DNA from 3 places in the Kitasatospora sp. NBC_01266 genome. Region 3 is predicted to be linked to each of the others. Evidence: riboswitches for the same ligand, from Rfam matches in the RefSeq annotation. Region 3 holds a riboswitch; each other region holds the start of a gene.
What was found. A riboswitch is a leader RNA that binds a small molecule or an ion and turns the genes downstream of it on or off. The one in region 3 is predicted to bind magnesium.

Region 1 (9,723 bases), 5.2 Mb from region 3:
CGGAGCGGATGTTGTGGTAGACGTTGCCGTCGTTGCCGATCGCCAGCACCTGGGAGGAGCCGTTGGGCATCCCCGCGATACCCGCCTTGCGCGCCGCCATGTTCGGCGAGCCGACGCCGCTCAGGGCCGCGAAGCCGCTCAGCGTGCCGCTGGTGGACCGGATCCCGTGGTACAGGTTCCCGTCCGTGCCGATGCCCAGCTCCTGCGAGGTGCCGTCCGGCATCCCGGCGATCGCCGCCTCGCTACCCTTGAACACGCCGACCCCGCCGACACCCGACATGGGGGTGAAGCCGGGCCAGTTGCCGGAGCTGGTCCGGGTGCCGAGGAAGAACTCGGAGGACTGGGACGGCGGCACGTTGGTGACCTGCACGTCCAGGTAGTCCTGGTCGATCCCGATCGAGTAGCCGCCGTAGGTCTGGTCTGCGGACGGCGAGGCGTACTGGTGGACGCGCTGGTGGTTGGCCCAGTAACCGGCCGGAATGGCCGAGTCGTTGGTGTCGGCCACGCCGTTCCAGTTGGCGTCGAACACCACGTCGGGCATGGTGTAGCCGCTGTTCCCGGCGTTGGCGACCAGGTCCTTCATGCCGGAGTTGGAGCTGCTGTAGACGCCGGAGTTGAAACCGTAGGCGTGCAGCTCGTTGGTCCAGGCGGTGAGGAAGGCGAGCACCGAGCCGGTGTACGTCGACTGGTAGCTCTCCATGTCGTAGTACAGCACGCTGCCGGGGGCGAACCCGAGCGTCGTGGCCTGCTGCACCGCGTCGTCCGCGGCGTTGGCGCCCTGGGTCGCCGGATTGGTGATCCCGCTGGCCTGCACGCCGACGTACAGCGGCATGAAGTGCCAGCCGCTGCTCTGTTGCTGCTGGACCCAGGAGGCCGTCAGGTTCGTCTGGCTGCAGGCGCGGTTCGAGCCGCCGATGTAGATGCCGATCGCCCGGTACGGGGAGGCGGACATCCAGGCGTTCATGGTGTCGCTGCTCGGCGCCTGGCAGGCGTCGAAGCCCTGACCGGTGTAGCTGGTGGCGGAGGCCGGCACGGTGGCGGCGGCGGACAGGCTGGAAGCGGCGGCGCTCCTGGGCGCGGCCGCCAGCATCCGGGGCGCGGCGGCCTTGGCGGACCGGCCGCTCGGCGCCGTGGTGGGCAGCCCGGCGCCGGCGATGATCTGACGGATCGACTGCTCGTCGGTGTCGTACGTACCGGTCACCTGAACCGTGGCGTCGGCCGCGTCGATCTCGTGGCCGGTCGCGTCGACCTTCGTGCCGACCGGCGTACCGCTGACGGTAGGTTCGACGAGCAGGGCCTCGGTGCGGCCGATCAGATGCGCCGGGCAGTTCTGCTCGGTGCCCGGCTGCCCGAGGTAGATGGTGTGCTGGTCGAACCGGACGCACGCGTGCGGATCGGCCGTCAGATCCACCACCGTCCATCCGGAGGGAACGTGGAACACGTGGTTCTGGTAGGACACGGCCTTGGTGTCCGAGGTGCCGGATGCGGCCTGCGCTGATCCGACGGCGGTCAGCGACGCGACGAGCGCGGCTGTCGCGGCGACCGCGTAGCGGCGTCGTCCGGTAGTGAGGCGAGAATTCACACGGGTCTCTCTGACAGTGGTGACGGTCGTCCCGCCGGGGTGCGGCGGGCCGGCGGACGCCACCGGCGCAGCGGCCGGCGGCGGTTACGGACTGGCGGACCGACCATCCGATCGAATCGTCGGCACGACAGTTACTCAGGATGCTAGTGCGACGCTCGGACATGTCGTGACGGCACCCGCCGAATCGGCCTGCCCGAGCGGTCGTGGCGGCCGCCGGCCGACAGGTGCGCTCGGCCCGCGGCTGCTTCTGGTCAGTCAGATCGGTTGCTGATCACGGAAGTCCACCGACATCTGGAACCCCCCGAGCGGTACGGAGACCGCCAGGCGAACAGTCCTTCTCAACGTTCCTCATCCCCCTGTGCCATCGATCAGCTCTCGTGATCGATGCGGAACACAGTAGCCGGGGCGGTCGTCACGATCCGAACCTCCCCCCGGGCTCCGGCGAGAGGGAACCGGGGACGCTCCGGCCGCGACTCACCGCGCGGTCCCGCGCCCGGGTAATCCAGTTGTCGATCGCCGTCCGACCCGGCACAGTCGCGGACTGTGCGCCGAAACGAATACGTGGGGCCGATGGCGTTGCGTGCGATGCAGAGCCTGGCCGGCCGGGTGTTCCCGGAGGCCGGCTGGCGGCACTCCGGCGACCTCGCGTGGGCGGCCGCCTGCGCGGATTCCGCTCCCGACACCCGCCCCACCGCAGTCTGGTCCACCGGCGATATGACCGTGGCCTGGGGCTGGCTGGAGTCGCCCGGAGAGCTGACCATGCAAGTCGACCCGGCTCATCCGGACCTCGCCGACCAGGTGCTGGCCTGGGCACGCCGGGCCACCGGCTCCGCCCGGCCCAGCGTGACGATCGGCGCGCACGAGACACACCTGGTGGCCGCGCTGACCGCGCACCGCTTCGAAGAGGACACGGACGGCCCGTTCTTCGCCTGCCTCGGACGACCGCTGACCGATCTGCCGCCGCTGCTCACCCCGCCCGGTGGCACGGATGAGCCCACCGCCCCTCAGCTGCGGGGCGGCATGACCCCGGGGCCGGCCGGGCCCGACAGTTCGGCGTGCTCGGCGATCGTGCGGGCGGCGGCGGTGGGGAGGTCGAGGTGCTGGGCGAGCCAGTCGGGGCGGTGGCCCTGGAGGGAGAGCAGGTAGGCGGTCTGCACCCGTACGTCGTAGGCGACTTCGGTCGAGGTGGTGGTCGCGAAGTCGTTGGGGTCGAGCAGGTACAGCTGCGGTACTCCGTCGCGCAGGGTCAGCCGCAGGCAGCCGCGTACGGTGCCGGACGGGGCGGGCGTGGCGGCCGTGGCGCCGGAGCGGCGGGTGGGACGGCTGGACATCAGGGTGGTCATGGGTGTCAACCTCCGGAGGCTCAAGGGCTGTTGGAGGGCACGCGCGGAGCCGGCGGGCTGCCGTGAAGCGCGCGGGGCGCAGCCGGGGGCCGGAGTGCGGGAAGGGGTCAGCGCGTGCCGGTGCGGAAAGCGGACAGGCGGGTGCGGGGCCTACTGTGACCCGGACTACTACTGCTCGAATCCATCGCTGTCGCCTCCTTCCGGCCGGTGCGCGAACTGGTGCGCCTGATCGACACGGCAAGGAGCGGACCGGCGCGCACGAGCCGCCGGCACACCCCAACTCGTCAGAGCTTCAGCACTTCACGGCGTGATCCGACTCGCGGGAGTCGGAAGCCACTTGGGATCAACCCTTAGGTCGGGAAGATCTGTCCTGACCCTGGGCGTCTCTCGACGTCGTGGGGTCAGTGGCCTGTGTCCGTGAAGACGCCTCACCGAACGAGGTGCCTTCTGCACAACTTCCGCCACTATAGACCGCCGAAGTGGACACGCGAGCCGGCCGAGCGACTTCCGAGCGACTTCCTGACGCGCTGCCCGCCGGACAGCGCCTAACGGCTCCCGTCCCAGAGCGCGCCGAAGGAGAGCAGCTCGTCGCGGTGCTCGATCCGCCGCACCCACTCCTGCGGCCAGGCGTCCGCGCCGAGATACGCACCGGCGAACGCGCCGGTCAGGCAGGCGATCGAGTCGGAGTCGCCGGAGGAGTACGCGGCCCGGCGCACCGCCGCCACCGGGTCGTCGGGCAGCAGCAGGAAGCAGAGCAGACCGCCGGCCAGGGCCTCCTCGGCGACCCACCCCGCGCCGGTGGCCAGGCAGGGGTCGGCCTCCAGGTCGGGAGCCGCCAGCGCGGCGTCCAGCCGGTCGAGCACCGCGAGGCAGTCGTCCCAGCCCCGGGCGATGAACGCCTGGGCCGAGGGGTCGGATGCCCGCGCCACCAGGTCGCCGAGCCAGAGGTCGTCGTACCCGGTCCGGTTGAGGTTCGCGTAGCTGCGCAGCAGACCGGGCAGTTCGGCCGGCGCCGCGCCTTCGGCCAGCAGCCACACCGCGTGCGCGGTGAGGTCGCTCGCCGCCAGCGCGGTGGGGTGGCCGTGGCTCAGCGCCGCCTGGAGCTGTGCGGCGCCGGATCGCTGACGCTGCGTCAGATTCGGCACCAGTCCGATCGGGGCGACCCGCATGTTGGCGCCGCACCCCTTGGAGTCGATCTGGCTGGCCTCCTGCCAGCGGCGGTCGGGCTTGGCCAGCAGCCAGCAGGCCGTCAGACAGGTCTGGCCTGGGGCGCGGTTGTTGTCGGGCGACTTCGACCAGTCGACGAACTCCTCACGCACCGGCCGCTCCAGGCGCAGCGGGGCGAGCGTCCCGCGGTCGAGCGCGGTGCGCAGGCCGCGTGCCAGGGCCAGCGTCATCTGGGTGTCGTCGGTGATCAATGCGTGCTTCGGCAGCGGAAGTTCGCGCCAGTGGGGCCAGTGTGCCTCGATCAGCTCGACGGTCTTGAACTCGGTGGGCTTCCCCAGGGCGTCCCCGATCGCCAGCCCGAGCAGTGCCCCGGTCGCGGGCCTGCGCACCGCCCGGGGCGCGGGGCCGGCCTCGTACCAGGCCACCAGGGCGGCGGCGATCGCATACAGCGTGCCGTCCAGGTACGCGGTGGCGATGGTGCCGTCGCTGAAACGCTCGCCGCGCACCACCGCGGTCGCGGCGCGCACCGCGTCGCCCGGGGTGTAGGTCTCCTCCCAGCTCAGTTGCGGCAGGGGGAAGTTGATCCAGGCATAGCTGGGCGTGACCGCTCCCACGGTCGACAGCAGCCCGGTGAGCAGGTTCACCCGCTCCCCGTAGGCGGGGTAGGGGAATCCGCCGGCCGGCGCCGTCCAGCGGACGTCGTCGTCCTCGACCGTCCAGTCGCGCACCGCCGCAGCGAGCCGCAGCCAGGCGTCGGCCCGGTGGCGTCGCAGCCGGGCGAGCAGCGCCGCGTCCCCCGGGTCCCAGGCGGGGTCGGCCGGCTCCGGGCGCGGGGGCGCGGGGCGGAGCAGCCGGTGCATCCGGGCGTACTTCAGCCGAAGCCGGATCCGGGTCGCCGGGTCCAGCGCCGCGAGGCGCTCGGGGTTCGAGTTGTGCGCGAGGTCGGCTTCCTTGATCGCGACCGCGCCGGGGGTCGACCTGATCCGCGCCGCGTACTCGCGCGGGTCCTCCCCGGGGCGCTTGGTCAGCGCCAGGACCAGCTCCTTGGTGTGTGCGGAGAGCGGCGCCGAGGCCAGCCACTGCGGCGACAGCGCGGCGTCCTCGATCGCGTCGTGCAGCCAGGCGGCGGCGATCTGCTCCTCGCTGCCCTGGGAGCGAGTCACCCGTGCCGCCACGGCGGCCAGGTGCTCGGCGTACGGCCGACCCGCCTTGTCCAGCTGTCCGGCGTGCGCGCGCCGGGCCACCGCTTCGACCTCGGCCAGACTCAGAAAGACCATCAGCGCACTGTACTACCGCCACTTTTGCCGACCGGGACGGACCGGGGGCGGGCCGGGGGCCGACCGGACGGTGGACCTGCTGGTGCGGAGCCGGCCCGTGCGTCCCGGCGGGCGCCGGTTGGGAAGACGATCGTCAGTCAGGAAGGACCCGCGCCCACGGGGAGTGCTGTCCACGGCTGACGGGGGCCGACTCCGCGTTCAACATGCTGATGCATGCTGGACGCTATTGCAACTCTTACGCAATAGTGTTTCCAGGCATGATCATCACCTCTGAAAGGGGCCGTGTCCTGATGGGCACCTACTCGCTTCCCGACCTGCCGTACGACTACTCGGCACTGGAGCGCGCGATGAGCGCCGAGATCCTGGAGCTGCACCACTCCAAGCACCACGCGGCCTACGTCAAGGGCGCCAACGACACCCTGGAGCAGCTGGCCGAGGCGCGCGCCAAGGAGCAGTTCGGCAGCCTGGTCGGCCTGCAGAAGACGCACGCCTTCCACCTCTCGGGCCACGTGCTGCACTCGCTCTTCTGGGAGAACCTCTCCCCGGACGGCGGCGACCGCCCCGACGGCGCGCTCGGCACCGCGATCGAGCAGCACTTCGGCGGCTTCGAGGCGTTCCGGGGGCAGCTCACCGCCGCCACCGTCGGCGTCCAGGGCTCGGGCTGGGGCCTGCTGGCCTGGGAGCCGCTGAGCCGCAGCCTGGTCGTCGAGCAGGTCTACGACCACCACGGCAACGTCGGCCAGGGCACCACCCCGCTGCTGGCCTTCGACGCCTGGGAGCACGCCTACTACCTGCAGTACCGCAACGTCCGCCCCGACTACGTCGAGAAGCTCTGGGACGTCGTCAACTGGAACGACGTCGCCGCCCGCTTCGCCGAGGCCGCCGCGGCCTGACGCGGCGCCGGTGGGCCGGCTGCCGGTGCGGCGGGCGCGGGCGCTCGCACCCGCCGCATCGGCCGCATCGGCAGCCGGAGCGCGCTGCCCGGCGTGCGACCGGGGCGTGCAGAGCCGAGACTGGCGGCGTGACCGATGACGTGTATCGAGGATGGGCGACCCTGATCGACCGGGGTTTCGAGATCGTGGTCCACGCGGACCTGGCCGTCCGCCGCTCGCCGGACGGCGGCCAGGGCTGGGGTGGGCACCTCCAGGCGGACCGGGAGGAGGACTTCGAGCTGATGGCGAGGGTCGGCGACGGGCGGCTGCGGTTGCCGGACGGCACCGAGGCGGACTTCGCCGGGGACGACAACGAAGTGGGTTCCGGCGGCCTGTCCATCGCCGGCAGCGGACCGGCGCCGTTCTGAGCGGCTGCGGCTGAGCAACTGGGCGGCTGAGCTGGTCCGGTCGCCGGGCTGCTGAGCCGCCGTCAGGGAGCTTCGGGAGGCCGGGATGTGCTGGAGTGCCGAGGCGGACCTGGTCGCGGGCACCGCGGTGGCCGGGCTCGGGCTGCTCTGCTTGGCGCGGGTCCGGCGGCCGCGCGATCTGCCGCTGGCGGCCGTCCCGTTGCTGCTCGGCGTCCATCAGCTGACCGAGGCCGCGGTCTGGCTCGGCGTGGACGGCCGGATCGGTGCCGCCCCCGCGCTCTGGGCGCGCACCGCGTGGGCGGTGATCGCGCTGCCGCTGCTGCCGGCCCTGGTCTCGGTGGGTGTCTGGTGCGCCATGGGCCCGCCCGGCGCGGCGGGCCGCTCGGCCGCCGGACAGCGGCGGCGGGCCGGCTTCGCGCTGCTCGGCGTGACGGTCGCCGTCCTGCTGCTGGCGGCCCTGCTGGCGCACCCGGTGACCGTCCAGGTGCACCACCATCTGCTGGCGTACGGGACCGGGATCCCGTACGCCCCGGTGCTGGTGACCGGCTACCTGCTGGCGACCGTGGGCGCGCTGGTGGCCGGCGGCGACCGGCTGCTGCGGCTGCTCGGCTGGCTGGCCGGCGCGGCGGCCGTGGTGTGCGCCCTGCTCTGGCGGCTGGCCTTCGTCTCGACCTGGTGCGCCCTGGCCGCGCTGGTCAGCGTGGTACTGCTGCGCTGGGTGGGTTCGCGGGCGGGCAGCGCGGTTCCGGCGGCGCAGCGCAGGTAGTGCCCGGTCGGTGGCACGGACGAAACCCCGCTGCCGAGCGCCCGCTGACGGTCCGTGGCCGAACCGACATACCGTCAGGCGCGCTGTCAGCGGGCGGTCGGCAGCGCCGCCGTCAGTCCGACGCGCTGTGCTCGGCGTGCGCCACCTGGGCGAGCAGCCGGTGGGCCAGGTCGCGTGCCTCGGCCGGGCTCAGGCCGGCCCAGACCTTCGAACGGCCGCCGCGTTCGGGGCCGACGTTCAAGGTGATCCGGTCGATCGGTCGACCGGGGACAACGACCCGCAGCGCTCCGACCTCGATGCGGCGACCGCACGCGGTCACCAACGGCTGCGGTCGAGACGGTTCCTCAAGCGACGACATGATGCTCCTCAGCCCTTCCCCGATGTTGCCCCGGCAGGTGTACAGGGGAACGGGGTCGCCGGTCGGGCTATTCCGGGGTCACTGTCCGCCACCGGTGCCTGGTGCGGGCCGGGTGGGTCAGGAGAGGCCGGCCTTGACGGAGCAGATGGGCCAGGCGCCGGGGCCCTGGGCGGCGAGGACCTTTTCGCCGATGGTGATCTGCTGGGCGCGGGTGGCCTGGTTGGCCTGGGGGGCGTACTGGGTGCCGCCGAAGGCGGCCCAGGTGGAGGAGGTGAACTGGAGGCCGCCGTAGAAGCCGTTGCCGGAGTTGATGGACCAGTTGCCGCTGGCTTCGCACTGGGCGACGTTGTCCCAGGTGCTGGTGGTGGCGGCGGAGGAGGCGGTGGCCGTGACGAGACCGGCGATCGGCAGGGTGGCCAGGGCGCCGCCGAGGACGGCCATGCGTCGGCGGTTGCGCTTGCGGGCGGTGGTGTCGTTCGTGGTCGCGTTGCGGACGGTCATGCGGTTCCTCTCGGTCGGCGTGCCGGGGCAGGCGGAACCAGGCCGGTGGGGGCCTGGTGGTGGTGTGGGGGGCGCGGTGGGTGGTGCGGTGGGTGGTGCTTGCCGCGCTGGTTTCGAAGCTACGGGGGGTGCGGGTGGGCAACAAGGGTTTGTGGGGAAGTGGCTGGTCAGGGGCTGGTTACCGGGGGTAGGTGGGGGTCGGGGGCGCGGTGGGCGCGGGGTCGTGGGTGTCGGTGGCGGGGTGGATGTGGTGGCCGTCACCGGTGGTGCCGCGTGAGGCCGCGCACATTGTCGACCCGTGGTGAGCGGCCCCTGACCCAGCGCCCACGCCGGCGCGACCCGAAAGCGGTCGCCGGATGGTCCAGGTCACACCGGGCCGGCCGGCTCCGGCTCCGGCTCCGGCGCCGGAGCCGGCGGGTGAACCCCGTGGCGCCGGACAGCCCGGGCCCTTCCCGATCACTTGTCGGAGTGTCCCGCTAGCGTTCCCGTCATCGCCGCACCGAGGTGTCCGCAGCCCCTCGGTCACTGCGGCTCTCTTTGCACTGCGACTTTCCGACGATGACGACCGATGACGACGATGACAACGGCAACGCGCGAGGTGGGGACCGATGGGTTGGCTTGCAGCGGGTGAGGGCTATGAAGTGGCCCTGGTGGAGGGCCGGGTGACCGCGCGGTCGACCGCGGGGCGGGCCGCCGGGCGCCAGTTGAAGACCTTGCCGAAGGCACTGCGGGAGCATCCCGAGGTGGACCGGCTGCGCCGGCTCGGGCAGTGGCTGGAGCGGCACGCGGCGTCCTGCGCCGCGCAGGTCGACGCCTGGATGGTCTCCTCGCTGCCGGTGCCGACCGCGCTGCTGGCCCAGGTCTGGCCGGACGCGGCCTGGCAGGCGGCGCTGCGCGATCTGGCCGTGGTGGGCGACGACCCCGAGGAGGTCGGATTCCTGCGGGACGCCACCGCCGAGGGGGAGTTGCGGCTGGTGAACCTCGACGGGGAGACGGTGCGGATCTCGCCCGTGACGGTGACGCTGCCGCATCCCGTACTCCTTCCCGACCTGGCGGAGTTGCGGGAGTTCGCCGCCGAACTAGGCGTCGTGCAGGCGGTCGACCAGATCCACCGCGCGGTCTGGCTCAAGCCGCAGCGGCTTGCCGCCAAGGCCACCGAGGTGCGGGACTTCGCCGGCGGCACGTTCCCCTCCCGGTTCGGCCTCGCCGCGCGGGCCTCCTCGCTCGGCTACCGGGTGTCCGGCGGCTATGCCACCTGCCGGGTCCGGGACACCGAACGCACCACCGAGGCGGCGGTCTGGATCGGCGAGCCGTACTGGGACGGTGACTCGCAGACCGGCGGTCTCGGCTGGCGCGACCTGGACGGCCGGGCCATCGCGCTGCCCGAAGTCCCGCCGGTGGCGTGGTCGGAGGGGATGCGGATGGCCGC
Region 2 (9,723 bases), 2.9 Mb from region 3:
TCGACCCCGATCACGGCACCGCACAGGACGCCGGTACCCAGTCGGAGCAGGAAGTCGAGGGTGGACAGGGCGTGCATGAAGCACCTCCTCGGGGATCGCTGGGGTCAACGGGTGCGGCGGTGGTCAGGCCCGGCGAAGGCCGGGTCGAACTTGTAGCCGATCTGCCGGACGGTGGTGATGGCGTCGCGATGAGCCGGGCCGAGCTTACGGCGGATCCGGGCCACATGAGTGCTGACCGTCCTGGTGTCGCCGAGATTCGGGCGGCCCCAGACGGCCTCCATCAACTGGCTGCGGGAGAGCACCCGCTTGGGCTGGGCCATCAGGTGGGCGAGCAACTCGAACTCCAGGTAGGTGAGGTCGAGCCGCCGCCCGTCGACGGTGGCAGTGCGCTGGTCGATGTCGACCACCACGCCGACCGCCGTGAGGCGCCGGGTCGGCGCCTCCACCATGGGAGCAGTCGCGGTTGGATTGTCGGAGAAGATCAGCTGAACCCTGGGGTAGTGCAGGGGCATCGAAACGTCTCCTTCTCAGCTCTCGGCGTGCCAGGCGGCTTCGAGGTGGACGGTCCCGGCGCGGTCGGTGACGGCGTGCCACTCGGCGGCCAGCCGCACGCGCTGCCGCTGCGGAGCGGCGGTGGCGCGCGGCGCCGGGGGCCGGAAGGTGTGCAGCACCGGGCTGTCGAGCGGGCTGTCGGCCAGCCGGCGCAGCAACTGCGCCAGGAAGGTCCGGACCCGGACGGTGCCGCCGAGGCCGATGGCCGGTCGCGGTCGGGCCGCCGGGAGCGCGGTGTGGAACGTGAAGACGGACACGGGGAGCTCACCTCCGTGGACGGCGTGCGCGCACGTCACGCGCACGCGGGCATGGCGAAGCGAACGCTTCGCGCGATTGAGCGTGCGTCAGTTGAAAGGCAGGAGGAGCTGTTGAACGGCAGGGTTGGAGGCCGGGACGAGTTGGGCCGGGGAAGGCGGCCCCTGTCCGGCCGGCCGGGACCGGGCGGCCGGACAGGGCGCCTCGGCCGTCAGTGGCCGAGCGCGGTCTCGACCAGCTTGAAGACGACCATGACCATCGCGATCAGCAGGTAGCCGCGCAGTGCGCCCATGCCGACCTTGCGGCCGGTGGACATCACCGGGCGGGTCAGGGTCTCCAGCGGCGGCATCCGCCAGTCGTCGCGGCCCGTGCGGTCCTGGGGGCACCCCCGGCCGGAGGCTGGGGGAGGGTCCTCGGCGGTCGCGGTCCGCTTGCGGGTGAAGGCGAAGCCGGCGACCAGCACACCCACCACGCCGCAGCCGGCCATGATGTCCAGGATCTGCCGCGAGGTGATGTCCGGGAAGAGCACCGAAGCGGTCAGGATCACCGACAGCGTCACCAGCACCCCCACCACCGCCGAGGTGAACGCGTTCACCTTGGGCCCGTTCGACCACGGCCCCAGCACCTGCTTGTCATTGCACAGCAGCAGCAGGAACACCGACGCCGACGGCAGCAGCACACCCGCCAGCACCTGCACACCCTGCGTCAGCAGACCCAGCGTGTGGTCACTGGACGCCAGCACGATCGCCGCCGCCGCACACACCAGACCCGCATACACCGCGTAGAACCCCTTCGCCCCACCGACCCCGCGGTGCAGCGAGTGCTTCATCCCGAACACATCACCGATCGCATACGCCGTCGACAGCGACACCGCGAACGCACCGATGATCGACGCGTCCAGCAACGCGATCGCGAACAGCACCCCGACCAGCTTGCCACCATGGTCCGCCAGCCCCTTCGCCACCGCACCCGCGTCCGTGAAGTTCCCGAACCCGTCCGTACCCGCGAACGCCGCCGCCGTGAAACCCATCATCGCCGCCGCACCCACGACCACGATCACGATCCCGATCCACAGATCGGCCTTCTCGTACTTCATGAACCGCGGCGTGATCCGCTTGTCGATCACATACGACTGCTGGAAGAACAACTGCCACGGCGCCACCGTCGTCCCCACGATCGAGATGATCAGCAGCATCACCGTCGCCAACTGCCCCGTACCACCCGGCATGTCCGGCACCACGAAGTCATGCGCCAGCTGCGAGGTCCTCGGGTGGACCATGAAGTAGATCGGCACCAGCAGCAGCGACCCCGCGCACAGCGCCACCGCGATCCGCTCGAAACGCTGGAACGACCCCGTGAACGCCGAAGCGATGATCACCGCCGCCGCCAGCACCACCGACGCCACCTTCGGCAGCCCCAGATACCCCGCCGCCAGCGTCACCCCGATGAACTCCGTCACCAGCGTCAACCCGTTCAGCAGGAACAGGTCGATCACGCTGAACGCGCCCCAGAACTTCCCGAACCGCTCCAGGATCAGCCGCGCGTGCCCCACACCGGTCACCGCACCCAGCCGCAGCACCATCTCCTGGTTCACGTACAGCACCGGAACCAGCAGCAGCAGCGTCCACAGCAGATGCGTACCGTAGTTCTGCCCCGCCTGGCCGTACGTCGAGAACGCCCCGGCGTCGTTGTCGCCGACCATCACGATCAGACCCGGACCGACAATCGCCAGCAGCGTCTTCAGCTTCGCCGACAGACCCTTGCGGTCAGCCGTGTCATCCAGCCTGATCGTGCCCAGCGCACCCTTGATATCGCCCAGGTGCGCATCATCCAGCACCGCGCTGCGCGCCGCCGGAACCTTCGAGTCGAGTGTCACGTTGGTGGTCATGGTGAACCTCCCTCAGCCCCCAACGATTCAGGGGGAGTTTGGAGGCACGCGGCAGCTATCCCCGCTACGAACAAGCGCCAAGGAGCGCGCCAGGGCAGCACTGAGCCGCTGATGGCGCGTCAGATCGAAAAGCGCGTAGCGAAGGTGGTTACCGCGAGCCGAAGAAGTACGAGGACAGGCGGGGGTAGGGGCAACTGTGGCCCGGACTACTGCAATCCATGAGTCTCTCGCCTCCTCCCGGCCGGTGCGCGCGACGGACCGCTGCGCATGACGACACGGCAAGGAGCTCGCCGGCCCCGAGGACCAGCTCACCCCAACTCGTCAGAGCTTTGGCACTTCACGGCGTGATCCGACTCGGCTGAGCCGGAAGCCACTTGGGATCAACCCTTAGGTCGGGAAGATCTGTCCTGATCCGGAGCGTCTCTCGACGGTTGGGATCAGTGGCCTGTGTCCATGAAGACGCCTCACCGAACGAGGTGCCTGCAAAACCTTGCCTAGCTTAGCCCTGTTCCACCCGAACGCTTGCCGCATTTACTAAACCTTGACCAAAGGGCCCTGGACACGTGGGGAAGTCCAGGTCACCGAGCGCCACCCGGGCTTCCGGCAGGCCAAGGCTTCGCCACGCGGCGATCAAGGCGGTCAACCGCCGTCCGCGCAGTGAATCGCCAGCTCAGGGCCGGGTTTCCCGACATCCGGGAGGCGCTCGTAACGGCGTGACAAAGATGAAGATCAAGAGGAGGATGTGCCCGGCTTCCGCCACGTGCGTAGAAGCCTCCAGCATCCGGTCCACAGGGGGTCCTCCGTGCGCCAGCGTCATCTCGCCGGCCTCGCCGTCGCCACCGTCATCGCGCTCGGGGCCGGTCTGCCCGCCCCGGTCCTCGCGGTCGCCGACGGTGCCACGCTCTTCGTCAACCCGGTCTCGGGCTGCACCGACACGGGCAGCGGCACCCAGGCCGCGCCGTTCTGCACCATCCAGGCCGCCGTCGATGCCGCCCAGCCCGGCCAGACCGTCCAGGTGGCCGCGGCCACGTACCGCGAGCAGGTCACGCTCACCCACTCGGGAGAGCCGGGCAAGCCGATCACCGTTCGCGGCGGCGACATCCGCAACGGCCTCAGCACTCTGCCGCTCGTCGGCTTCGACCCGGGCGGCACGGCCGCAGACCACGGCTTCGTCCTCAACGGCGTCCACGATGTCACGATCACGGGTCTCGGTATCCGTGGCTCCCTCGGTGCCGTCCAGTTGGCCGACACCCAGCTGGTGACCCTCGACGGCAACATCATGGGCGGATCGACGTCCGGCCCGCAGACCGCCGGCATCCACCTCAGCGGGACGACCGCCTCCACCACGATCAGCCGAAACATCGTCAGGGGCCTTGCCCGTACCGCCATCGTCGTCGACGCCGGCGTCACCGGCACCATCCTCACCACCAACGCCGTGGACAACCAGGCAGGCGGCGCCGGCATCCAGATCACCGACGCCCCGGGCACGGTGATCACGAGCAACACCGTCAGCTCGGTCTGCGGCCCGGCCATCGGCCTGCTCGGCAACTCGTCCAAGGCCGTGGTCGAGAACAACGTCCTCGCCACCGGCTTCGACACCGGCAAGAACGCCCCCGCCTGCGACCCGAGCCAGGGCACGGCCAAGCTCTCCGTCTCCGCGGACTCGGTGCCGGGCACCGTCGCCGACTACAACCTGGCCGACCCCTTCGGCAACGCGCCGGTCTACAACTGGGCGGGCACCAGCTACGCCACCGCGGCCGACTTCACCAAGGCCGTCCCGCAGCAGGGCGCCCACGACATCACGGCCGATCCGCACTACTCGGGGAACCCCGACACCGCTCTCCCCATCGGCTCCAACTCCCCCGGCATCGACTCGGCCGACGCCAACGCACCCGGCGAGCTCACCACCGACCTCTACGGCTACCAGCGGATCGACGACCCCGCCTTCCCCAACACCGGTACCGGTTCGGGCTACTACGACCGGGGCGCGTTCGAGTTCACGACCTCGTCCCGCTCGGTCGCGGTCGAGGTCCAGCCACGGCAGATTCCCGCCGGAGCGTCGACCACCCTCACGCTGCACGACTTCGGAAGCTGGTCGCCAGTCGTCTCCTACACCGTCGACTTCGGCGACGGAACTCCGACCGTGACGACCACGCAGTTCTCGGTCCAGCACACCTACCAGACTGCGGGCTCCTACCAGGCCACAGTCGTCGCCACCGAGCAGAACGGCGACACCACCACCACCGGTGACACCACCGTGCAGGTCAGCCCGCCCGGCCTGCTCGTCCCCAAGCTGACGTCCTCCCGGAACAGCAACCCGCTCGGGTACGACTTCTCGGACTTCGGCTCCACGTCCCCATGGTCGCTGGAGAGCTTCAGCTTCGACTTCGGTGACGGCAGTTCCCCCGTCACCACCACAGACGTCATCACGGGCACCTCCCACACCTACGCGAACGAGGGCGACTACACCGTCACGCTGACCGTGACCGACACGGGTGGGCGCAGCGAGAAGACCTCGCAGCTTCTGCACGTCGCGTACCAGGCGGGCGCCTTCCACCCGACAACCCCGATGAGGCTGCTGGACACCCGCACCCTGCCCAGCAGCGTGGCCGCCGGTGGCACCTTCGACCTCCAGTTGCTGCCCAACTACTCCAACTACTTCGGCTACCAGCAGCCGACTGCCGTCGTCCTCAACGTGACGGCGGTGTCGAAGGGGCGGGACGGCCACGTCACCGTCTACCCGACAGGTAGCAAGCAGCCCACCACGTCCAGCGTCAACTACGTCGGCGGGCAGGCCGTGCCCAACCTGATCACCGTCCCGGTCGGTCCGACCGGTGCGGTGTCGTTCGCCAACTCCTGGGGTGGCGACGTGGATCTGGTGGTGGACATCTCCGGCTTCTACAGCACCGACCTGTCGAGCGGCTCCAGGTTCACCCCGCTCACCCCCGCCCGCCTGGTCGACACCCGCAACGGCGACACCGGCGGCAAGCTCGGCCCGGACAGCACCCGCAACATCAAGGTTGCGGGCAGCGGCGGTGTACCCGCCAACGCCACCGCCGTCATCCTCAACCTCACCGGCACCGACGCCACCGAGACCACCCACCTGGACGTCGCCCCGAGCGGCACCAGCGGCTACGGGGCCTCCAACCTCAACCCCGTTCCCGGCCAGGACCGCGCCAACCAGGTCATCGTGCCGCTTGGCCCCGACGGCAGCATCAACGTCTACAACCACGCCGGCTCGACCGACATCGTGCTGGACGTGTTCGGCTACTACAGCCCGGACGGGAAGGGCCTGTTCACCCCCACCACCCCCACCCGCCTGCTCGACACCCGTACCACCGGGACCCCGCTCAGCCGGGACAGCCAGACCAGTCTCCAGATCGCCGGCACCGGCAACGTCCCCGCCAACGCCACCGGAGCGGTGCTGAACGTCACCGCCACCGACTCCACCGCCCCCAGCTACCTCACCGTCTTCCCCGACGGCCAGACCCGCCCCGGCACCTCAAACCTCAACGCCCAGCCCGGAGTCGACGTCCCCAACCACGTCACCACCCCGCTCGGCACCGACGGCAGGGTCGACGTCTACAACCACGACGGCACGACGGACGTCCTCGCCGACCTGCTCGGCTACTTCACCGCCGGCTGATCCCGCACAACCGCATCCGCCCCCACCGGGTCTCCCGGCGGGGGCGGAACCGTTTGGACCGGGCTTCCAGACCGGCCAGGTCTCGCCGCGCCAAGCGGCGTCCCAGGACATCCACTTGTGAAGGAGCACACCGGCCTCTGCCGGCGCAGCGCCACCGCTCCCGGTGCTGGATCGATCCCCGTTGCGCCCAACGGTAGTTCGGCAACGGAATCCCGCGCGCCGGCGTGCGGGCAACTCGCTAGACTCCGCCTGCTCGGCAGTTCCTGTGCTGTTCTTAGAAATCCGGTGTAACCGGAATGGGGGGATCGTATGAACCTGCTGCCGTCCGGCAGACGAGAAAGAAGAGGCTCCGGCGCGCTCGCGTCCGGCGCCGTGTTGCTGGCCGTCATAGCCTCGCTGATGGGCCAGCCCGGCAGCGCCGCCGCGGCGGCACCGCCCGTCGCGCCGCAGTCCGCCGCGGCCGCCTCGTCACAGCCCGGCGCCACTTCCGGCCCCACAGCCGGCACCGCCACCGCAGCCCCGTCGGCTGCCGCCAGCACGCCCCCGTCGGCGTCCGAGAGCCGACCCGCCAAGGTCGCGCCCAAGACGGCGCCCACGACCGAGGCGAAGTCCGCCCGCGGCGAGGCCGTGCGGGCGGTCCAACAGAGCGCCCCGCCCGGCCCGTGCCCGGCCACCCTTGCTCCGCAGACGGTCGTCGGCTGCGCGGTCGGCGCCTACCAGACGGCATCCTTCTCCATCACCCTGCCGCAGCAGACGGACCTGGTGCTCATCCAGGCCGTGGCGGCCCAGGGCACGCTCTACCCGACAATGGTGGCGCCGGACGGCAGCACCAAGGTGACCTGCGACAGTCCCTTCGGCTCCGGCTACGGGTACGGCGTGCTGCGCTGCCCGACCAGCCAGGCGGGGACCTACTCGCTGCAGGTCAAGGACGGCAGCGGGACGCAGAACGGCATCTCCGTGTCGTACCTCCCGCTGCTGTCCGCCACCGGCTGCAAGACAGTGGCCGCCACCGACCGGACGCTGGGCGCCCCGACCGTGTTCCCCGGCTCACTGCCCGTCGCCTCCGCTGGTGACTGCTACACGCTGGACCTGGCCGCCAACGACGTGCTGCGCAGCTACGCGAACACCTACCGGGTCACCCAGACCGTGTACGACGCCACCGGCAAGCAGGTCTGCACCGACCAGTCGAACCCGGGCAACGGCCTCGACTGCCGGCTCGCCGGCACCGCGCCGTTCCGCGTGACGGTGCAGCAGTCCTCCGGGGCCGCCCAGGACTACTCCTACAGCGCCGCCCGGCTCTCCCAGCCGGAGGGCTGCACGGTGGTGGAGCCGCAGGCGTTCGGCACCACCCCGGATCTGAGCGGCACGGCGCGCTGCCGCACGCTCCGGGTCCCGCAGGCCACCCACTACGGCTTCGGCCCGGTGTCCACCGGGACGGCCCCCTCCGGCGGGCTGTTCACGCCGGACGGCACCGCGCTGGTCGCCAACTGCTCGCTCGGCGCCTGCGACCTGACCCCCGGTGACTACACCTGGGCGGTCCAGGCGAGCAACACCACCGCCGGTGCGTTCGGCATGTTCCTGTACTCGGCCACCGAGAACCGGGGCTGCGTCGCGACCGGTGACGAGGACCTGGCGAACGGCCCCGCCACCGGCACCTTCGCCGGGCCGGGCGAGCAGCTCTGCCTGGCCCTGCCCACTGCCACCGGCAACGGCCTCTACCTGCTCAACCAGCCGCCGTCCGGCGGCGCCGACGTGGCGGTCGAGATCGACGACGCGGGCGGCGCCAAGCAGTGCACCAACGGCGGCTACGCCTACGGCGTCTGCAAGTTGACCGGCACCGCGCCGTTCCGCGCGGTGCTGAGCGGCACGCCCGGCAAGGCGTACCAGCTGGCGATCCAGCGCACCGGCGACTCGGCCGGCTGCACCGCCTGGCCGCAGTCCGGCTTCGACGGCTCCTGGGGCGCGCAGGTCTCGCTGACCGCGACCGTGCCGCAGGCCTGCCTGAGCCTGCCCGCCGACCAGCACGCCAGCGCCGAGATGCTCGACTTCGCCAACAGCAAGAACCAGTTGAACGCCTCGGTCCACGTGGTGGATCCGAGCGGCACCGAGGTGTGCCAGACGGTCGGCACCTCCTACACGGCCTGCCAGCTCGCGGCGGGCGTCCCCTACACGGCGATGCTGGTCGGCGTCGGCGGGGCGGACACCTACAAGGTGGTCCACCGCGACATCTCGCCGACCGCGCAGTGCACCACGCCGGCCTCGACGGCGGTCGGCGGTCCCTCGACCCCCTACGACCTGAACTCGGTCCTGGACGCCCGCTGCATCCGGATCAGCGGCGCGGCCACGGACAAGTTCTGGCTGAGCGCGCGCACCCTGGGATCGCGCTACGACCCCGGCACAGTGATGTCGGTCGTCGACGCCAACGGCAAGCCCGTCTGCACCCAGTGGGGCACCGCCTGCAAGGTCACCGGCTCGACCTCGTACGTCGCGTTCGTGCTCGCCTCCGGCTACAACGGCACGACCATCCACACCAACGTGGATACCTGGAAGGTCGGCTCGGCGGCCGGCTGGGCGCCCGAGTGCACCGCCAACCCGGTCTCCGTGGACGGCTTCGCGCTGCGCAGCGGGGTGCTCAACGAGTCCTCGACCGGCTACTGCGCCGTGCTCGACATGAAGCCCAACCAGTCCTTCAACGTCTACGGCACCGACAGCTCCACCAGCCTGGAAACCCCGCTGCTGACTCTGACCGGCAGTTCCTCGTGGGACGACCCGAACCTGACGTACCAGTGCGTCTCCATGTACGGCACTTTCGGCGCCAATTGCCAGGCAACCCCCAACTCGGTTGCCGGCCAGGCGGTTCTGCTGCTGAGCGCGAACCAGGCGGCCACGCCGGTCGAGTACAGCATGCAGGGTGTCTGCAACCAGGGCTGCACCCGTGCGCCTCAGCCGACACCGACGGGGCTCAGTCCCGCGACCGGTACCGCCGGGACGCAGCACCAGGCCGTTCTCCAGGGCACCGGACTCACCCTGGGCACCAAGGCGTGGCTGGCCCAGAACGGCGGCAAGCAGACGGTGCTGACGCCGCTCTCCGTGAGCGCCGACGGCACCTCGCTCGATGTCCTGGTCGACACCAACGGCCTGGTTCCCGGTAGCTACGACCTGGCGCTCGACACGGTCGGTTACACCACCGGGACGCCCTCCTACGGCTACCTCCCCAACGCGTACACGGTCACGGCCGCCGCGACCACCGCCAAGGACAAGTTCGTCCCGATCACCCCGACCCGCTTCCTGGACACCCGCTACGGCATCGGTGCCCCGAAGGCGCAGCTCGGCTGGGATGGCGTGGTCGCGCTTCAGGTGGCGGGCCAGAACGGGGTCCCGT
Region 3 (9,723 bases):
GGCACTCCGGCAGACACGGTGAGCGCGATCGACGTCACCGTGCGGGCGGACCGGCTCGGCCAGGGCCTGTCGGCCGTGCTGCTGGCCGCGCTGCGCGAGAATGCCCGCTCGCGCGGCTTCGCCGAGCTGGTCGCCCCGGTGCGACCGACCGGCAAGCACCTCGAACCCGACAGCCCGATGGGCGAGTACGCGCTGCGCACCCGGGCGGACGGCCTGCCGGTCGACGCCTGGCTGCGCACCCACGTACGGGCCGGCGGCGTGATCGACTCGGTCGCGCCCTGCTCGATGACGGTCACCGGCTCCACCGCGCAGTGGCGTGCCTGGACCGGCCTGCCGTTCGACGCACCGGGCCCGGTCCTGGTGCCGGACGGCCTGGTACCCGCGCACTGCTCGCCGGAGCGGGACGTGGTCAGCTACGTCGAACCGAACGTCTGGGTCCGGCACGCCCTGCGCTGACCGCGACGCCGAGGCGGCGGCCCGCTCAGGCCTCGCCGGCCGCCGGCTCGGTGCCGAACATGTCCAGGGTGGCGGTCAGTTGCTCGAGCCGGGTGCGCAGCTCGACGCCCTGCGCGGCCGTCAGCCCGCTCGCGACCGCGATCTGCCGGGGCACCCGCTGGGCGGCGCCGCGCAGCGCGGTGCCCTCGGCGGTGAGGCGGACGATCACCGAGCGCTCGTCCTGGGGGCTGCGCTCACGCAGCACCAGGCCGGCCGCGTCCAGCCGCTTCAGCAGCGGCGAGAGCGTGCCGGAGTCGAGCCGCAGCAGTTCGCCGAGCCGCTTGACCGGCAGATCACCGTGCTCCCAGAGCGTCAGCATCACCAGGTACTGCGGGTAGGTCAGACCGAGGTCCTGGAGCAGCCGGCGGTAGACCCGGTCGAAGGAGCGGGCAGCGGCGTGCACGGCGAAGCAGACCTGGAGGTCGAGCTGGAGCAGGTCGAGGTCGGCGGGCAGGCCGTCGCCGGTCGGGGACGGCGGGCTGCTCGGGTTCACGGTGGCCATGCCTCAAGGATACAACTCGATCGCGCATCACTTGGTTGCGCACAACTGAATCGCGTGCCATGCTGGTGGAGCGGCCGAACCACTCGGCCGAACACCACTCGGCCGGCCCACCCGGGCACCCCGCCGGGTGATCGACGACGGACGAAGGACGATTCCGATGGATGCGCTGTACACCGCTGCCGCCACCGCCAACGGCCGAGAGGGCCGCACGGTGAGCTCCGACGGCCGACTCGACCTCCAGCTCGCGTTCCCGGCGGCCCTGGGCGGCAACGGCGAGGGCACCAACCCCGAGCAGCTCTTCGCCGCCGGCTACGCGGCCTGCTTCGCCAGCGCCCTGGGCGCGGTCGGCCGGGCCGCGAAGATCGACACCAAGGACGCCTCGGTCACCGCCGAGGTCAGCATCGGCAAGGACACCGACGGCGGCTTCGGCCTCGCCGTCACGCTGCGGGTCGAGCTCCCGGACAGCCTGCAGGGCGAGCAGGGCCAGGCACTGGTCGAGCAGGCGCACGCGTACTGCCCGTACTCCAAGGCGACCCGCGGCAACATCCCGGTCACCGTGGTCGTCGAGTAGGCACGCGCAGCTCGCTCGGGTCTGTCGAGGCGCCCACCGGGCCGAACCTGACGGTTCGCCGTCCCGGGGGCGCCTCGCCCGTTTCCGAGCCGACCGCGCGGTCCGTTCTTCAGTGGCCGAGCGCGGTCCCGACCAGCTTGACGACCACCAGGATCAGCGCGATGAACAGGTAGCCGCGCAGTGCGCCCATGCCGACCTTGCGGCCGGTGGACATCACCGGGCGGGTCAGGGTCTCCAGCGGCGGCATCCGCCAGTCTCCCGCAGCCTCCGACGGAGAGCTCGCGGCAGTGCTGGTTCCGAACCTGCGGGTGAAGGCGAAGCCGGCGACCAGGACACCCACCACACCGCAGCCGGCCATGATGTCCAGGATCTGCCGCGAGGTGATGTCCGGGAAGAGCACCGAAGCGGTCAGGATCACCGACAGCGTCACCAGCACCCCCACCACCGCCGAGGTGAACGCGTTCACCTTGGGCCCGTTCGACCACGGCCCCAGCACCTGCTTGTCATTGCACAGCAGCAGCAGGAACACCGACGCCGACGGCAGCAGCACACCCGCCAGCACCTGCACACCCTGCGTCAGCAGACCCAGCGTGTGGTCACTGGACGCCAGCACGATCGCCGCCGCCGCACACACCAGACCCGCATACACCGCGTAGAACCCCTTCGCCCCACCGACCCCGCGGTGCAGCGAGTGCTTCATCCCGAACACATCACCGATCGCATACGCCGTCGACAGCGACACCGCGAACGCACCGATGATCGACGCGTCCAGCAACGCGATCGCGAACAGCACCCCGACCACCTTGCCACCATGGTCCGCCAGCCCCTTCGCCACCGCACCCGCGTCCGTGAAGTTCCCGAACCCGTCCGTACCCGCGAACGCCGCCGCCGTGAAACCCATCATCGCCGCCGCACCCACGACCACGATCACGATCCCGATCCACAGATCGGCCTTCTCGTACTTCATGAACCGCGGCGTGATCCGCTTGTCGATCACATACGACTGCTGGAAGAACAACTGCCACGGCGCCACCGTCGTCCCCACGATCGAGATGATCAGCAGCATCACCGTCGCCAACTGCCCCGTACCACCCGGCATGTCCGGCACCACGAAGTCATGCGCCAGCTGCGAGGTCCTCGGGTGGACCATGAAGTAGATCGGCACCAGCAGCAGCGACCCCGCGCACAGCGCCACCGCGATCCGCTCGAAACGCTGGAACGACCCCGTGAACGCCGAAGCGATGATCACCGCCGCCGCCAGCACCACCGACGCCACCTTCGGCAGCCCCAGATACCCCGCCGCCAGCGTCACCCCGATGAACTCCGTCACCAGCGTCAACCCGTTCAGCAGGAACAGGTCGATCACGCTGAACGCGCCCCAGAACTTCCCGAACCGCTCCAGGATCAGCCGCGCGTGCCCCACACCGGTCACCGCACCCAGCCGCAGCACCATCTCCTGGTTCACGTACAGCACCGGAACCAGCAGCAGCAGCGTCCACAGCAGATGCGTACCGTAGTTCTGCCCCGCCTGGCCGTACGTCGAGAACGCCCCGGCGTCGTTGTCGCCGACCATCACGATCAGACCCGGACCGACAATCGCCAGCAGCGTCTTCAGCTTCGCCGACAGACCCTTGCGGTCAGCCGTGTCATCCAGCCTGATCGTGCCCAGCGCACCCTTGATATCGCCCAGGTGCGCATCATCCAGCACCGCGCTGCGCGCCGCCGGAACCTTCGAGTCGAGTGTCACGTTGGTGGTCATGGTGAACCTCCCTCAGCCCCCAACGATTCAGGGGGAGTTCGGGGGCACGCGGCAGCAGACCTCGGAACAGGTGCCCGCACCTGTACGGGTGAAGCTTGCCGAGGTGGTTACCGCGAGCCGAAGAAGTACGAGGACAAGCGGGGGTAGGGGCAACTGTGGCCCGGACTACTGCAATCCATGAGTCTGTCTCTCGCCTCCTCCCGGCCGGTGCGCGCGACGGACCGCTGCGCATGACGACACGGCAAGGAGCTCGCCGGCCCCGAGGACCAGCTCACCCCAACTCGTCAGAGCTTTGGCACTTCACGGCGTGATCCGACTCGGTTGAGCCGGAAGCCACTTGGGATCAACCCTTAGGTCGGGAAGATCTGTCCTGATCCGGAGCGTCTCTCGACGGTTGGGATCAGTGGCCTGTGTCCGTGAAGACGCCTCACCGAACGAGGTGCCTTCTTCATTGAACGCTAATCAGCATAGACCCGCGCCCACATCGAAGCGCCCGCGATTACCAAACTTTGACTGATGAACAGGTTGTTCACAAGTGAACATTGACAACTGATTGAAGCCTCGACCAGAGTGCTGACATGGCATCAACTCACTCTGCCGATCCGGTCGGACCCGTCGATCCGTTCGCGGTGCCGGATCCCGACCAGGCGCGGGCCCAGCGCGAGTACACCTCGCTCTTCCGGATAGCCGAGCGGCACGCCGCCACCGACGAGCAGCGCCGACGCCAGGTGCACCCCGCGGTCCTCGCCCCGCACGAGGCGATCCGTCTGGTCAGCCTGCTGCTCAGCGGCACCGCGACGGCCGAGGCGGGCGAGCCGGAGGTGGACCGCAGCGACATCCTGGCCGCGCTCAGCCTGGTCCCGCTGGCCCGGGCCGAGATGGACGACCTGGAGGCCGGACTGCTCGGGATGGCACGCGGGCGCGGACTCACCTGGCAGGAGGTGGCGTTCGGTCTGGGCCTGGGCACCCCGCAGGCGGCCCGCCAGCGGTACGAGCGGCTGGCCGGGCGCTCGGCAGTCGCGGCAGCGGCTTCGTCACCGGCACCGGGGGCGGGAGCGGGGGCGGCACCGGGGGCGGGAGCGGGGGCGGGGGCGGGGGCGGGGGCGGGGGCGGGAGCGGGGGCGGGGGCGGCCGCGACCGACTGACCGCGACCGGGGAGCTGTCCGCCCGGCGGGCCGGGAGAGACAGCGGCCGCCGCTACCGGCGGTGGCCCGCCGTCCGGCCTCCGGGCCGGGCCGCCGCGCGGACCCAGAGGGCGATCACCGCGCCGAGCAGGCAGAGGGCCACCGCCACCACGATCGCGCGGTCGGCGCCCGCGGCCGTCGCGGCGGCCGGCCCGGCGGCTGAGTGGGCGGAGCCGATCAGGGCCAGGGCCAGGGCGACGCCGAGGGCCGAACCCAGGTAGCGGGCGGTGTTGTTGGCGCCGGAGCCCATGGCCGCGCGATGGGCCGGCACGCTGCTGACGGCGAGTCGGGCCAGGGCCGCGTTGAGCACGCCGCTGCCCAGACCGGCCAGCGCCAGGCCGGGGACCAGCCGGGGCCAACCGGCGTCGGGCGTCAGCCCGTAGAGGGCGGCCTCACCGAGCGCGCAGGCCAGCAGGGCGGCGGCCAGCTGGGTGATCGGGGTGAACCGGTCGGCCAGCCGACGGGACTGCAGGGCGGCGACCACCGACAGGCCGGACCAGATCGCCAGCACCAGCCCGGCCACCAACGGCGTCTCGCCGAGCGCGCGTTCCAGCACGGTGGGCAGGCAGCTCATCAGGCCGACGATGGACAGACCGGTGAAGAGCGCGCCCGCCCCGGCGGCGATGAAGCCGGGGTCGCGGAAGAGCCCGAGGTCCAGCATCGGCTCGGCCACCCGGGACTCCACCAGCGCGAACGCGGCCAGTCCGGCCACCCCGAGGACGAGCAGCACCACCGGGACGGTGCGCAGCCAGCCGGTGCGCCCCTCGGCCAGACCGGCGACCAGCGCGGCGGTGCCGGCCGCCAGGGTGAGGGCGCCCAGTGGGTCGAGGCGGCGCGGCCGGTCGCTGCGGGACTCGGTGAGGCAGCGCACGGCGAGCCCGGCGAGCAGCAGCGCCAGGAGCGCCAGCAGCGCGTAGACCGCACGCCAGCCCGCGAGTTCGGCCAGCAGCGCGGCGTAGACGGGGCCCACCGCGATGCCGAGCCCGACCGCCGCGCCCCAGCCGCCGAGCGCCCGGACCCGGGCGGGGCCGACCGGGTAGGCCTGGCTGAGCAGGCCGAGACTGGGTGCGAGCAGCGCGGCCGAGGCGCCGCCCTGGAGCACCCGGGCGGTCACGAAGACGGCGGTGTCGGGGGCGAGCGCGGCCAGCGCGGCGGACGCCGCGAGGAGCAGCGCGCCTGCCACGAACACCCGCTTGCGGCCGTGGTCGTCGGCGACCCCGCCCATGATCAGCAGCAGCGCGGTGAGTCCGAGCAGCGCGCCGGTGAGGATCCAGGTCTGCGCGGCGGGACCCGCGTGCAGGGCGGCGGCGGTGGGCGCCAGCGTGGTGGTCGGCAGGGTGTAGGCGATCAGCACCAGGAAGGTGCCGTAGCAAGCGGTGAGCAGGGTCGGGCGCGGGCCTCGCTGGCCACTCGGGTCAAGCGCGCCGCGCGAGGCGGCCGACGGGCCTGGGCCGGCCTGCGCCGACCGGTCCTGCACGGGCTGGTCCCGCACAGGCTGGTCCCGCACGGGCTGACCGTCCGTCAGGACGTGCGGACGGGGACTCTCCGGAGACATCTGCGACCACCTAGGTCTGGTGAATGAACTCACTCGGGCACAGTAGGTCTGGTGAATGAACCGACCCGTCCCCCAAGCTACACCATCGGTCTGTTCATTGAACCGACCGAGTACACTCGCTCCCATGGCGCTCGGAACGGACTACGCCCAGCAGGACTGCTCGCTCGCCCGCGCCCTGGAGGTGGTCGGCGAGCGGTGGAGCCTGCTCATCGTGCGCGACGCCTTCTACGGGGTTCGCCGGTTCAACGACTTCCTGGCCCATCTGGACATCCCGCGGGCGGTGCTCACCGCGCGGCTGCGGAGCCTGGTCGAGGCCGACGTGCTGCGCAAGGAGCCCTACCAGGACGCCCCGGTGCGGTACGAGTACCTGCTGACCGAGGCCGGCCTCGAACTCTGGCAGCCGGTGCACGCGCTGGCCCGCTGGGGCGAGCGGCACGCCGCCGAGCACCCGTCGATCACCGTCTTCACCCACGACGTGTGCGGCAACCGGATCAGTCCGGTCGGCATCTGCGTCCCGTGCGGGGTCGCGGTCACCCCGGCCCATGTCGTCATGCGGCCGGCCCCCGACGGCCGGCGCAGCCAGCGCACCGACCCGGTCTCGCTGGCGCTGACGCGGCCCCGGCCCCTGCTCACCCCCGTGCTGACCGAGGGGCCGCACTGACGCCGGGCACCGGGTAGGTCACACCGAGCGCACCACCAGCGACGGGCAGCGAGGGCCGACCGGCGCCGCCGGCACCGGCGCGGCGGCGAAGGCGAAGCGGACCACCTTGCCCCACTCGCTCGGCTCCCAGCCCCAGCTGTCCGCCAGCGCCTGGACCAGCGCCAGACCGCGTCCGGAGGTCAGGTCGTCCGCCGGGCAGAGCACCATCGGCGCACGCCGGGACCGGTCGGCAACTTCCACCATGAGCTGCCGACCGGTCCAGCGCACCGTGACCCGGCACTCCCCGCCGCCGTGCTCCAGCGCGTTCGTCACCACCTCACTGGCGCACAGCCGCAGGTCCCCCTGTGCCTCCAGGGCGAGCGGCACCCCCCAACCCGCGGCCACGGCAACGATCCGGTCACGAGCTCGCCGAACGGCACTGGCATCAGCGGTGACCTGGAATTCATCCGACAGGGGACGGTACTCGCGCTCCATGTAGGGCATCTCCTCGTCGATCCAGGGAGCGGCCGAACCATGGTTCCGCCGTCCCCGAGCGGCTGATGCACAGTCAACCGACTTACGCCCGAGAAGAGAACGGTTCATGCTGGGCTCAGCCGTGAACGACGTGAATCAAGCAAGGGGGAGCTATGACACGCACGCCGAACAGACAGCTGGCCGCCCTGCTGGCCGAGGCCCGCTGGGGCAATGACCAGCTGGCCCGCGCGGTGAACCGGATCGGCCGCAGCGCCGGTCTGGAGCTGACATACGATCACTCTGCGGTCTCGCACTGGCTGAAAGGCGTCCGTCCCAAGCCGGCCGTCCGGCCGGTGGTGGCGGAGGCCTTCGCCCGGCGGCTCGGCCGCCCGGTCACCTCGCAGGAAGCGGGCTTCGGCCCGGCACCGGCCGGCAGCACGCCGGGGGGCGATCTGGCCGACCTGGTGCGCAGTGACATGGACCCGTCGCGCCGGAGCATGCTGACCGCCGGGCTCTACTCGGCCGCGATGCTGGTCCCCGGCTACACCGAACTGGCCCAGCGGCTGGACAACGCCAACCAGGAGGTGCGGGCGGGGCGCACCGTGCGGATCGGCGAGAGCGAGGTGGAGACGGTCCGGGCGATGACGGAGCGGATCGCGGCGATCCTCGACGAGTTGGGCGGCGGTCACGCCCGACCGATGAGCGCCGCGTTCCTGGCCAACACGGTGATGCCCTGGCTGCAGGCGGACGGCACGCCGAAGGTGAAGAAGTCGATGCTCGCCGCCGCCTCCGACCTGGTCTACCTGACCGGCTGGATGGCGATGTACGAACGTGCGCACGGTCTGGGCCAGCAGTACTTCACCGAGGCGCTGACCCTGGCGCAGGACGGCCAGGACCACGTCACCTACTGCCGCACCCTGCGCGGCATGGCGTTACAGGCGGCCAACCTGGGCTACGGAGCGCGCGCGCTGCAGTACGCGGATGCCGCCGCCGAGTGCGCACCGGCCGCCGGCCCCCGGCTGACCGCGTTCCTGCGCGGCCAGCAGGCGCACGGCGCCGCCATGGTGCGCGACCAGCGCCTGGCCTTCGCCCGGCTGGGCCAGACCGAGGAGGCGCTGTCCAAGGCCGACGGGCGCAACGACGCGGTCGGCGGCTACGACTGGTCGGCGTACCACTTCCACGTCAGCAGCGTGCTCTACGCGCTGGGCGACCTGCCGGGCTCGATCCAGGCGATGCGGCAGTCCAACCGGGTACGCCCGGCGAGCGAGCGCCAGGGCCGGCTGCACGCGAACGGGGTACTGGCGGCGCGTCAGTGGGAGTTGGGCCATGTCGAAGCAGGGTGCGTGACCTGGGACGAGTTCCTGGACGACTACACCACGCTGGCCACCGCGCGCGGTGACGAGCACTTCGACGTGCTGCGGCGCAGCGTCGCCGCCCACCCGGGCAGCCGCGCGGTGCGGCGGCTCGGGGAGCGGGTGCGGGTGGTGGCGGCGCAGAAGGCCGCGGTGTGACGGGGTGAGCGGCGGCGGCCGCCCGAGGGGGACGCGAGCGGAGGCGGGTTCCCCGAAGGCGGTCGGTCGCACCGGAACGGCGCGTCGACATACCGACCTGCCGACCTGCCGACCTGCCGACCTACCGACACGCCGTCGTACCGGGACGGTCCGAGCAAATACCCTCTGGGGGTATATCCTGAGCGCCGTAGCCGACCCACCCGTGCGGACCTCTCCCGGAGGAAGGCGGACCAGCTGCCATGGACGCGATCCGGCACGCCCTGTCCATCACCGGCGCGATGACCTGGCAGATCACCTGGGCCCTGATCCTGGGTTTCGCACTCTCCGCGGTGGTCCAGGCGGTGGTGCGCAGGTCCACCGTCGTTCGGCTGCTCGGCGACCACCGGCCACGCACCCTGGTCGTCGCCTCGGCGCTGGGTGCCGCCTCCTCGTCCTGCTCCTATGCGGCGGTGGCGCTGGCCCGGTCGCTGTTCCGCAGGGGTGCCGACTTCACCGCCGCGATGGCCTTCGAGATCGCGTCCACCAATCTGGTGATCGAACTCGGGGTGATCCTGGCGCTGCTGCTGGGCTGGCAGTTCACCGCGGCGGAGTTCGTCGGCGGTCCGATCATGATCGCGGCACTCGCCCTGCTCTTCCGGTTCTTCCTGCGCGACCGGCTGGTGCGGGCGGCCCGCGAGCAGGCGGACCGCGGGCTGACCGGGTCGATGGAGGGGCACGCCGCGATGGACATGTCGGCGCCGGGCCAGGGCTCCTTCGCCCGGCGCCTGTTCTCCCCCACCGGCTACACCGCCACCGCGCACGTCTTCGTGATGGAGTGGGCCGCCATCATCCGGGACCTGGTGGTCGGGCTGCTCATCGCGGGCGCCATCGCCGCCTGGGTGCCGGACAGCTTCTGGCACGGCTTCTTCTTCGCCGGGCACCCGCTGGCGAGCAAGATCTGGGGGCCGCTGATCGGGCCGCTGGTGGCGATGGTCTCCTTCGTCTGCTCGATCGGCAACGTGCCGCTGGCCGTGGTGCTGTGGCAGGGCGGGA

Region 1: it holds a riboswitch for magnesium, as region 3 does, so the genes downstream of both, OG403_RS07190 (hypothetical protein) here and OG403_RS29465 (NRAMP family divalent metal transporter) in region 3, are expected to answer to the same signal.
Region 2: it holds a riboswitch for magnesium, as region 3 does, so the genes downstream of both, OG403_RS17150 (NRAMP family divalent metal transporter) here and OG403_RS29465 (NRAMP family divalent metal transporter) in region 3, are expected to answer to the same signal.

What each region holds. Positions count from the first base shown of each region.
Region 1 is NZ_CP108458.1:1,619,585-1,629,307, reverse strand. It holds gene OG403_RS07195 (glycoside hydrolase domain-containing protein) at 1-1,582, opposite strand, end outside; gene OG403_RS07190 (hypothetical protein) at 2,587-2,925, opposite strand; M-box (ykoK) riboswitch at 3,194-3,372, opposite strand; gene OG403_RS07185 (ADP-ribosylglycohydrolase family protein) at 3,471-4,517, opposite strand; partial or broken gene OG403_RS07180 (DUF6508 domain-containing protein) at 4,515-5,369, opposite strand; gene OG403_RS07175 (superoxide dismutase) at 5,660-6,262, shown strand; gene OG403_RS07170 (DUF4873 domain-containing protein) at 6,391-6,669, shown strand; gene OG403_RS07165 (DUF6629 family protein) at 6,755-7,435, shown strand; gene OG403_RS07160 (hypothetical protein) at 7,548-7,793, opposite strand; gene OG403_RS07155 (transglycosylase family protein) at 7,911-8,294, opposite strand; gene OG403_RS07150 (DUF4132 domain-containing protein) at 8,903-9,723, shown strand, end outside.
Region 2 is NZ_CP108458.1:3,961,684-3,971,406, forward strand. It holds gene OG403_RS17135 (MgtC/SapB family protein) at 1-77, opposite strand, end outside; gene OG403_RS17140 (winged helix-turn-helix domain-containing protein) at 105-512, opposite strand; gene OG403_RS17145 (hypothetical protein) at 528-809, opposite strand; gene OG403_RS17150 (NRAMP family divalent metal transporter) at 1,019-2,695, opposite strand; M-box (ykoK) riboswitch at 3,001-3,178, opposite strand; gene OG403_RS17155 (PKD domain-containing protein) at 3,498-6,341, shown strand; gene OG403_RS17160 (hypothetical protein) at 6,651-9,723, shown strand, end outside.
Region 3 is NZ_CP108458.1:6,858,224-6,867,946, reverse strand. It holds gene OG403_RS29480 (N-acetyltransferase) at 1-456, shown strand, start outside; gene OG403_RS29475 (MarR family winged helix-turn-helix transcriptional regulator) at 482-997, opposite strand; gene OG403_RS29470 (organic hydroperoxide resistance protein) at 1,155-1,568, shown strand; gene OG403_RS29465 (NRAMP family divalent metal transporter) at 1,678-3,327, opposite strand; M-box (ykoK) riboswitch at 3,596-3,773, opposite strand; gene OG403_RS29460 (DNA-binding protein) at 3,906-4,472, shown strand; gene OG403_RS29455 (MFS transporter) at 4,525-6,018, opposite strand; gene OG403_RS29450 (winged helix-turn-helix transcriptional regulator) at 6,191-6,727, shown strand; gene OG403_RS29445 (ATP-binding protein) at 6,746-7,201, opposite strand; gene OG403_RS29440 (hypothetical protein) at 7,354-8,691, shown strand; gene OG403_RS29435 (permease) at 8,931-9,723, shown strand, end outside.